DNA from 3 places in the Streptomyces endophyticus genome. Region 3 is predicted to be linked to each of the others. Evidence: riboswitches for the same ligand, from Rfam matches in the RefSeq annotation. Region 3 holds a riboswitch; each other region holds the start of a gene.

Evidence for each region. A riboswitch is a leader RNA that binds a small molecule or an ion and turns the genes downstream of it on or off. The one in region 3 is predicted to bind cobalamin.
Region 1: another riboswitch for cobalamin. It lies ahead of OKJ99_RS15885 (cobalamin biosynthesis protein); the one in region 3 lies ahead of nicT (Nickel transporter NicT).
Region 2: another riboswitch for cobalamin. It lies ahead of OKJ99_RS12345 ((2Fe-2S) ferredoxin domain-containing protein); the one in region 3 lies ahead of nicT (Nickel transporter NicT).

What each region holds. Positions count from the first base shown of each region.
Region 1 covers NZ_JAOZYC010000107.1:62,793-66,057, reverse strand. Annotated here, with positions in the region: gene OKJ99_RS15890 (cobyric acid synthase) at 1-761, opposite strand, end outside; gene OKJ99_RS15885 (cobalamin biosynthesis protein) at 758-1,720, opposite strand; cobalamin riboswitch at 1,758-1,899, opposite strand; gene OKJ99_RS15880 (hypothetical protein) at 1,998-2,219, opposite strand; gene OKJ99_RS15875 (inorganic phosphate transporter) at 2,242-3,265, opposite strand, start outside.
Region 2 covers NZ_JAOZYC010000093.1:158,945-162,209, reverse strand. Annotated here, with positions in the region: gene metE (5-methyltetrahydropteroyltriglutamate--homocysteine S-methyltransferase) at 1-626, opposite strand, end outside; cobalamin riboswitch at 820-1,042, opposite strand; cobalamin riboswitch at 1,130-1,252, shown strand; gene OKJ99_RS12345 ((2Fe-2S) ferredoxin domain-containing protein) at 1,314-1,706, shown strand; gene OKJ99_RS12340 ((2Fe-2S)-binding protein) at 1,703-2,377, shown strand; gene OKJ99_RS12335 (amidohydrolase family protein) at 2,499-3,265, shown strand, end outside.
Region 3 covers NZ_JAOZYC010000164.1:86,339-89,603, reverse strand. Annotated here, with positions in the region: gene rho (transcription termination factor Rho) at 1-104, shown strand, start outside; gene OKJ99_RS33215 (GNAT family N-acetyltransferase) at 135-626, shown strand; gene OKJ99_RS33210 (inorganic diphosphatase) at 692-1,195, shown strand; cobalamin riboswitch at 1,199-1,414, shown strand; gene nicT (Nickel transporter NicT) at 1,446-2,567, shown strand; gene OKJ99_RS33200 (translation factor GTPase family protein) at 2,716-3,265, shown strand, end outside.

The sequences.
Region 1 (3,265 bases), on a different contig from region 3:
GCCACGACCGACTCCCGTACGGAGCCCCGCAGGGACACCCGGAGCCCGTCCTCCTCGTCGATGCCGAGGCCGTGCTGGAACGGGAGGACACCGTAAGTGTCGCGCCCGGTAAGGGACTTGAGCATGTCGAGGCCGGGCTCCAACAGGCTCACGTCGCCCCGGAACTTGTTGACGAGATATCCGGCGAGCAGTTCCTGGTCCTCCGGCGCGAGCAGCGCGGTGGTCCCGAAGAACGACGCGAAGACCCCGCCCCGGTCGATGTCGCCGACGACGAGCACCGGAAGCCGCGCGGCCCGCGCGAGCCCCATGTTCACGATGTCCGTGCGCCGCAGATTGATCTCGGCGGGTGACCCGGCGCCCTCACAGATCACGGCGTCATGGGTGGCCCGCAGCTCTTCCAGGCACCCCACCACGGTGTCGAGCAGCGCCGCCTGCCGTCCGCCGTGGTAGCCACGCGCGCTCAGCTCGCCCACGGGCTTGCCCATGAGGACGACCTGGCTGCTGCGGTCACTGCCCGGCTTCAGCAGTACGGGGTTCATGAGCGCGCTGGGCTCTGCCCGCGCGGCCTGCGCCTGCATCGCCTGGGCCCGCCCGATCTCGGCGCCCTCCCTGGTCACGAACGAGTTCAGGGACATGTTCTGCCCCTTGAACGGCGCGACCTTCACACCTTGCCGCACCAGCCACCGGCAGATCCCGGCGGTGACGACACTCTTCCCGGCGTCGGAGGTGGTCCCCGCGACGAGGAGCCCTCCGCCCGTCATCGCCGCCCCCGTGCTCGTACCAGTCGCGCACCCACACAGACTCCCAACGCCAACAGAGACACCCGCCGTGACAGCCGCACGGCCCGATCCACATCACGTACCTCGACCGCTCGCCCCGGCGCGTTCAGCACCGGCCGGTGCTCGACCCGGCCGCCGTACGCCAAGGTCCCGCCGAGCCGCACCCCGAGGGCCCCCGCGAAGGAGGACTCGACGACGCCCGCGTTCGGACTCGGATGCCGCCCGGCGTCCGCCCGCCACGCGCCCAGTGCCTCCCGGGGCCTGCCACCGGCGAGGACGGCGAGCGCACCCGTCAGCCGGGCCCCAGGCCAGCCGGCGACGTCGTCGAGGCGGGCCGAGGCCCAGCCGAATCGCCGGTACTTCACGGACTTGTGCCCGACCATCGCGTCGAGCGTGTTCACGGCGCGGAAGGCGACCAGGCCCGGCACCCCGCCGAGCGCGCCCCACACGAGCGCGCCCACGACGGCGTCGGAGGTGTTCTCGGCGACGGACTCCACGACGCCCCGCGCGATCCCGGCGGCGTCGAGTCCCTGCGGGTCACGGCCGCACAGCCGGGGCAGCAGCTCCCGCGCGAGCTCCACGTCCCCGGCGTCGAGCGCGGACCCGACCGCCCGCGCCTCCCTGCCCAGCGAGGTGCCGCCGACGACGGCCCAGGTGGCGGCGGCCGTCAGCGCGACGGAGGCGGCGGGGGAGCGGCGTACGAGACGGGAGGCGGCAGCGGCGAGAGCGGCGGCGCCACCGGCACACACCGCGGTGTGCAGGGCGCCCGCGCCACGGTGGTCCCGCCACAGCCCGCGCTCGACGGCCGCGGCGGCGCGGCCGAATCCGGCGACGGGGTGCCCACGGCGCGGATCGCCAAGAAGAAGGTCGGCGAGGATTCCGGCGGCGGCACCGCACGCGTACACGCGCTCGTGCCGCCAGGTGCCGCGCGGGGCGAACATGGCGGTAGGTGTCCTCACTCAGGGTGTCCACGCCCTGGTTCGAAGAGACCGGCAGCGAGAGTTCCTGGCTCGCCCCTTTGGAGAAGGGGGTTCACAGTGGCGGGACCGCGCCGGATTCGCACCGGCTTCCTCAACTGCTGCCGTATATGGCGGGGGAAGTCCACCACGCTCCGAGTTGGCACGTCAACTTGCTGTTCAGGCGCACGAAGGCGGGGTGCCGGACGCCGAACGTCCCGCACCCCGCCTTCGTACACCCAGCGCTGTGTCCTGAGCCGGGTCAGGCCACGATCAGATAGATCCCGTAGGCCACGGCCGCCGCGCAGAGCGCGAAGCAGACGTACGCCCCGGACGTCGTGACCGCCGCCGAGCCACCGTCGCGCGCCGCCGTCTCCCGCTTGGAGAGGCCCACGATGCCGAGGGTGAACAGGCCGACGAGGGCCACGGTGACGACGAGAGAGACGCCGAAGACGGAGCCGAGGGCCGCCCAGTCGATCTTCATTCCTGCCCTGCTTCCTTCTGCACTACAGCGTGGCGCCGGCGGGGCGCGCGGGGTCGTTCACCGCACCGGCCTTCGGCCGGTCGTGGATCTTCGCCTCGGACTCGGCCGGCTCGACCGTGCCCGCCGGCGGCGGGGTGACCGAGGCGATCGCGGCCGTCACGACACCCGGAGCCTCCTGCGCGGGGGCGGTGTGCGGCTCGTCCGCCGTGACGTTGGTGTGGTCGATGGAGTTGCGACGCGAGAGCTTCCAGATGATGCCGGAGCCGATCACGAGCAGCGCGGCGGTGAGGCCGATGCCCCACGGTCCCTGCTTGGTGAGGAACTCGGCGCCCGCGCCCACCAGACCGGCGGCCGGCAGCGTCAGGCCCCACGCGATGAACATCCGGGAGGCGGTCGACCAGCGGACCACGCCGCCCTTGCGGCCGAGGCCCGCGCCCATCACACCGCCGGAGCAGACCTGCGTGGTGGAGAGCGAGAAGCCCAGGTGCGAGGAGGCGAGGATCGCCGTCGCCGCACTGGTCTGCGCCGCGAAGCCCTGCTGCGGCGCGAGTTCGGTGAGGCCCTTGCCCATGGTCCGGATGATGCGCCAGCCGCCCAGGTACGTACCGAGCGCGATGGCGATACCGGCCGAGACGATGACCCACAGCGGCGGGTCGGCGTTGGGCGCGATGGCGCCACCGGTGATCAGGGCGAGCGTGATGATGCCCATCGTCTTCTGCGCGTCGTTCGTGCCGTGCGCGAGGGAGACGAGACCCGCGGAGGCGATCTGCCCCGCGCGGTAGCCCTTGGCGGTCGCCCGCTGGTCCGTCTTCTTGCTGATGCGGTAGGTCAGGCGGGTCGCCAGCATCGAGGCGATGCCGGCGACGAGCGGAGCGGCGACCGCGGGCAGCAGGATCTTGGTGACGACGGTCCCGCCGTTGACCGAGGACCAGCCCATCGACATGACCGCGGCGCCGATGAGGCCGCCGAACAGGGCGTGCGAGGAGCTGGACGGCAGGCCGAGCAGCCAGGTCAGCAGATTCCAGAGGATGGCGCCCACCAGCGCC
Region 2 (3,265 bases), on a different contig from region 3:
GCACGCAGGTCGGAGAGGACTTCGGCGTAGACGGGCAGCAGCCGGTCCAGCAGGGTCAGCGGATCGAAGTCGTCGGCCACGCCGGGAGCGGGCTTCGACAGCAGGAGGTAGGTCACCGGGCCGACCAGCACGGGACGGGTGTCCAGACCGAGGGCGAGGGCTTCCCGGAGCTCCGCGACCTGCTTGGTGGAATCGGTGGTGAACACGGTGTCAGGGCCCAACTCCGGGACCAGATAGTGGTAGTTGGTGTCGAACCACTTGGTCATCTCCAGCGGAGCGACGTCCTCGGTGCCGCGGGCCATGGCGAAGTACCCGTCCAGGGCGTCCGCCGCCACGGCGGCCCGGTGGCGCTCGGGCACCGCCCCGACCATGACGGTCGTGTCCAGGACGTGGTCGTAGTACGAGAAGTCGCCGGTCGGCACCTCGTCGATGCCGGATGCGGCGAGTTCCTGCCAGGCGGAGCGGCGCAGTTCGGCGGCGGTGGCCCGGAGCGCGTCGCCGTCGACGCGGCCCTTCCAGTAGCCCTCGATCGCCTTCTTCAGTTCCCGGTTCGGGCCCTGGCGGGGGTAGCCGTACACGGTGGCCCGTGCGGCCGCGGTGTCGGCGGTGGTGGTCCTGGTGGTCACGGAATTCTCCTTCGAGAGACGTATCCCTGAGATCCCGAAGACCCCTGTGGCACGAAGGAGTGACACCACCGGAGCGGCGACCGCGCGCTGCGAGGCACGATCTTCCACCGGTATGTGTGCTCCCCCAGTCTTCGACTGGAGGTGCTCCCCTTGACCCGCCCACGAGGTCACCGAGATGTCCGCGCACGGGCCGTCCGTGCACGGGCAGTTGGCAGGTCTTCGGACTCGCGGGCACACCCACCCGAAAGGGCGGACACCTAGTGACCGTCGCTTCCCAGACCCCTCTTCCGGGGCCCAGTGCGTCTGACGGCGGTCGTTCCCACTCACCGCTGCGGGGCAGTCCCGGATTCCCACCGGGTTCCCTCTTACGACGCCCCGCCTGGCGGACGGGGCGAACCAGCTACGCCGTTCACCCTACGGGGCGTCGTGCGCGACGCGCCACAACGTCCGCCCAGCCGTGGGCCGGATGGCATGATGGCCCTGAACACGGGCGACGGCGGCCCGAGGAAACCGGTGCGAATCCGGTGCGGTACCGCCACTGTGATCGGCGAGCGGATCCCGGAAGGCCACTGCCCCGCGAGGGTGGGAAGGCCGGGACGAGCGCGGACCCGAGAGCCAGGAGACTCACGCTGTCGCCCCCTCGAAGCGATCCGGGGCGGAACTCCCCGGCGAGAGGGAGGATGCGGCATGCCTGAACGGCTCGCCGAAGCGACGGCCCCCGTAACGGACCGGGCGGTTCCGTGCCGCGTGGTCGTGTGCCGCGACTGCTGCTGCGGAACGGTCAAGGTCAACGGCGATCACGCCGCGCAGACGGCGCGGCTGCGCCGGATCGCACCGACGCGGATCTCCGAGTGCCTGGACGTCTGCGAGCAGGCCAACGTCATCGTCGTACAACCCTCGTCCGCGGGGCGGGCGGCCGGAGCGCGGCCGGTCTGGCTCGGCCTGGTGAACGACGCCGACGCCACCGAGGACATAGCGGACTGGGTGCGGACCGGCGGACCGGGCGTAGCGCCCTGCCCCGAGATCCTGGACCTCTATCTCATCGACGCGCCGCGCCGGGCCAAGACCAAGACCTCATGAGCGAGGTGGCGCCGGAACAGGTCGCCGAGGCGCTGCGGGACGTGGCGTCGCGCCTGGGCGGATTCTTCGCCCTCGACACGACGCCGACGCGGCGGCCGCCCGACGCACGACTCACCCACGCCGGTCTCGCCGCACGCGCCCAGACGGTCAACGACCACTACGCCACCGCCGAACCCCGCATCGGCGCCTCCATCGCCCACCTCGGCCTTGCGGCCCGCCTCTGGTCACCGGTCCTCGCCTGCGCGCTCGTACACGGGATCGTGCCGACGATGAGCACGGTGGAATGGTCCGGGGAGGGCTCCGCGCTCCACCTGCCCCGCCCCGAGGGACGACACGCATCGCGGCTCCCCTCGCTCGCCGACGCGGTCTTCGCGGAGGTGGACGGCGTCCTGGCGGCGGTCGAGAGCGGCCTCACCGTCAAGGTGGCTCCGCGCCTGCTGGCCGGCAACTCCGCGTCCGCGCTCGTCGGTTCGGCGGCGCAACTGCTCAGATCCCGGCCCGACCTGCGTACGGACGTCAGGCATGTGACGCAGGAACTACTGGAGACGGGCCGGCTACGGGGAACGGGTCGGATCACCGGCCCCGACCTGGCATTCCGGCGGCGCAGTTGCTGCCTCTTCTACCGCGCGCCCGGCGGCGGCAAGTGCGGAGACTGCTGCCTGGTGCGGTGATCGCCGCACGACACAGCGGAGCCGGGAGAGACCGACATCCACGAACTCCTCGCTCCGTCTGATGTCCTGGCTCCATGCTCCATCAGCTGTCGTCCTCGCATGCGAAAGAGAGCCGCGATTCATGTTGATCACCGCCGCGCGCGCCCTGGCCGGACCTGATCGTCACGTTGTCGCCGACGCGGGTGTCCTCGTACGCGGGGGCGTCATCGCCGGCGTCGGACCACGCGAAGAGGTCGAGCGCCAGGCACGGCCCGATGAGCCCCGGCTCGACTTCCCCGCCGGGACCGTGCTCCCGGGCCTGATCGATGCCCACGTGCACCTCTGCTTCGACGCGGGCCCGGACCCCGTCGCCACGCTCCAGGAACAGGGCGACGAGGCGCTGTTCGCCGAGATGGCAGGCCGGGCGCGGCGGTTGCTGAGCGCGGGGGTCACGGCGGCCCGCGACCTCGGCGACCGCAACGGCCTCACAGTGCGTCTCGCCCAGGACATCCGGGAGGGCTCGGCCGTCGGTCCGCGCGTCGTCCCGGCGACGACGCCCGTCACTCCGCCCGGTGGCCACTGCTGGTTCCTCGGCGGCGAAGTCTCCGGACCCGACGGGATCCGGCGGCTGGTCCGGCGCAACGTCGAGGCCGGTGCCCAGGTCATCAAGGTCATGGTGACCGGCGGCGGACTCACCAAGGGCGGGGCCAAGAGCTGGGAGTCCCAGTTCTCCGACGAGGAGTTGGCCGCGCTCGTCGACGAGGCGCACCGCACCGGACTGCCGGTCGCCGCGCACGCGCACGGCGCGGACGGCATCACCGCCGCGGTCACGGCGGGGGTCGACACCATCGAGCACTGCACGTGGATGACGGCCGACGGATTCGAGGTCCGCCAGGACGTGCTCGACCA
Region 3 (3,265 bases):
GGGACCCGGCCGCCTCCTACGAGGCCCTGCTCGACAAGCTGCGCGAGACCCCGGACAACGCCACGTTCCTGCGCCAGGCCCGGTCCACGGTGCCCGCAGCCTGACCCCGCCCCCGAATGCGTAATACTCGACATATGAACGCGAGCATTACGCGCCGTGGAAGGGGTCCCTCGATCGCCATCCGGCGGGCCACCGCCCAGGACGCCCGGCGCCTCACCCGTCTCGTGCGCGGCTCCAGCGCCTACCGGGACCCCTACGCCTCCATGGTCGCGGGCTACCGGGTGGGCCCCGACTACGTAGAGGCGCACCACGTCTACGTAGCCGTGGATCAGGCCGACGAGCGGGTGCTCGGCTTCTACGCGCTGCTCACCGAGCCGCCGGAGCTGGACCTGATGTTCGTCGCGGACGAGGCGCAGGGCCGGGGCATCGGGCGGCTGCTCGTCGACCACATGCGGGCGCAGGCCCTGGCAGCGGGCCTCGACCATGTCCGCGTCGTCGCGCACCCGCCCGCCGAGGGCTTCTACCGCGGCATGGGCGCGCACCGCACCGGAACGGTGCCCGCGCGCCCGCCGGCCGTCGCCTGGGACCGACCCGAACTCGAATTCCCCATTCCCCCGGCCGTCTGAGGGGTTCCGCCCTTGCCCGGTACGGCGCACACTCGTGGGCGTCGGAATGCGGCAAGGAGGCCACATTGGGCAGCAGTCAGGCACGCGCCGAGGCGTTCGACGTGATCGTGGAGATCCCGCAGGGCTCACGGAACAAGTACGAGATGGACCACGATCTCGGCCGGATCCGGCTCGACCGGATGCTGTTCACGTCGACGCAGTACCCCGCGGACTACGGCTACGTCGAGGGCACGCTCGGCGGTGACGGCGATCCGCTGGACGCGCTCGTCCTGACCGGCGACGCGACGTTCCCCGGCTGCGTCATCGAGTGCCGGGCGATCGGCATGTTCGTGATGAGCGACGAGAAGGGCCCGGACGAGAAGGTCCTGTGCGTCCCCGCGCACGATCCACGGCACGACGCGGTCCGCGACATCGAGGACATCGCCGAGTTCGACCGCCTGGAGATCACCCACTTCTTCGAGGTCTACAAGGAACTGGAACCCGGAAAGTCGGTGGACGGCTCCCACTGGGAGGGCCGGGAGAAGGCGTACGAGGAGATCCAACGGGCCCGTGAGCGGGCTTTGGGGTAGGTAGTAGGGTGGTCGGGCCGTGGTGCTCGGGAAGACCGGTGACGGCCCCTCAGGGGCCCATTCCGGAGCGGCCCTCGCCACTGTGATCGGGTTTCGGACAGCGCCGTCCGGAGCGCGCCGTTCCACCCTGTACGCCACTGGCGGCCGCCGGCCGCTGGGAAGGCCGGAGCGGCGGGCGCGCCCGTAAGCCAGGAGACCGGCCGCGGCATCTCACGAAGTGATCCACGAGGTGCTGGAGCGTGATCGACGCATGACCCTGCCCGGGAACTCCCAGAATTCCCCTGCCCTGAACTCCCCTCCCCCTGCTTTCCGTTGGCGCCGCGAGGACACGCTGCGCACGGCCGGCCTGATCGCGGTGATCGCCGCGCTGCACGTCGTCGCGTTCGGCGTGCTCTTCCTGCTCGTCGTCCCCGAGCACTATGAAGTCGACAACAAGGCCTTCGGTATCGGCCTCGGCATCACGGCGTACACGCTCGGCATGCGGCACGCCTTCGACGCCGACCACATCGCCGCCATCGACAACACCACCCGCAAGCTGATGGCGGACGGCAAGCGGCCCCTCTCGGTGGGCTTCTGGTTCGCACTCGGCCACTCCAGCGTGGTGGTCGCGATGGCGGCGCTCGTCGCGGGCGGCGCGGCGCTCGCCGGCACCCTGATGAACGACGGCTCCCGCACCCACCAGGTGCTCGGCGTCGTCGGCACGACCGTCTCCGGTACGTTCCTGTACCTCATCGCGGCGCTCAACCTCGTGGCCCTGATGGGCATCCTGAAGGTCTTCAAGGCGATGCGCGCGGGCTCCTACGACGAGCGCAAGCTCGAGGAGCACCTGGACTCCCGCGGGTTCATGAACCGGATCCTCGGCCGCTTCACCAAGTCCATCACCCGCCCGGGGCAGATGTTCCCGCTGGGCTTCCTCTTCGGTCTCGGCTTCGACACCGCGACCGAGGTCACGCTGATGGTCATGGCGGGCAGCGGCGCCGCCGCGGGCCTGCCGTGGTACGCGATCCTGTGCCTGCCGCTGCTGTTCGCCGCGGGCATGAGCCTGTTCGACACGCTCGACGGCACGTTCATGAACTTCGCCTACCAGTGGGCGTTCTCCAACCCGGTGCGCAAGGTGTTCTACAACCTCACCATCACCGGTCTGTCGATCGCGGTCGCGTTCTTCATCGGCACGATCGAACTCGTCGGCGTCCTGCACGACAAGCTCGACCTGAGCGACGCCGCCACCGGCTGGATCGCCGGTCTCGACCTCGACAACGTCGGGTACGTGATCGTGGGCCTGTTCGTGGCCGTCTGGGCGGCGGCGATCGCCTACTGGCGGCTTGCGAGGGTCGAGCAACGGTGGTCGGCGCGGGTCGCCGACGGCGCGTAAATCGGTTGCCGGGGCGCGCGGCCGACTGCTGCACTGAGCTCCATGCGGCAGTAGGCCGCGCGCCCCGACCGTGAGGACCGATCCATGCGCACTGCAGACATGTTCCTTCAGAAGGCCCCTGCCCTCTCCCCCAAGGACATGACTGCCAGTGCACACATTGAATCTGGGCATTCTCGCGCACGTCGACGCCGGTAAGACCAGCCTGACCGAGCGGCTCCTGCACACCGCAGGGGTGATCGACGAGCTCGGCCGGGTCGACGACGGAAGCACCCGCACCGACTCCCTCGACCTGGAGCGCCGACGCGGCATCACCATCAAGTCGGCCGTGGCGTCGTTCCCGCTCGGCGACACGAGCGTCAACCTCGTGGACACGCCTGGCCACCCCGACTTCATCGCCGAGGTCGAGCGGGTGCTCGGGGTGCTCGACGGGGCGGTGCTCGTCGTCTCTGCCGTGGAGGGCGTGCAGGCGCAGACCCGCGTCCTGATGCGGACGCTGCGCCGACTGCGCATCCCCACCGTGGTGTTCGTGAACAAGGTCGACCGCGCGGGCGCCCGCGAGGCCTCACTCCTCGACGACCTGCGGCGCAAACTCGCGCCCGCCATGGTCCCGATGAACACGGTGACGCGCGGCCTCGGCGGCCGGGACGCGCTCTGTGTCCCCTACGCCGCCCAGGACGCCGCCCATCGCGCCCGCCTGG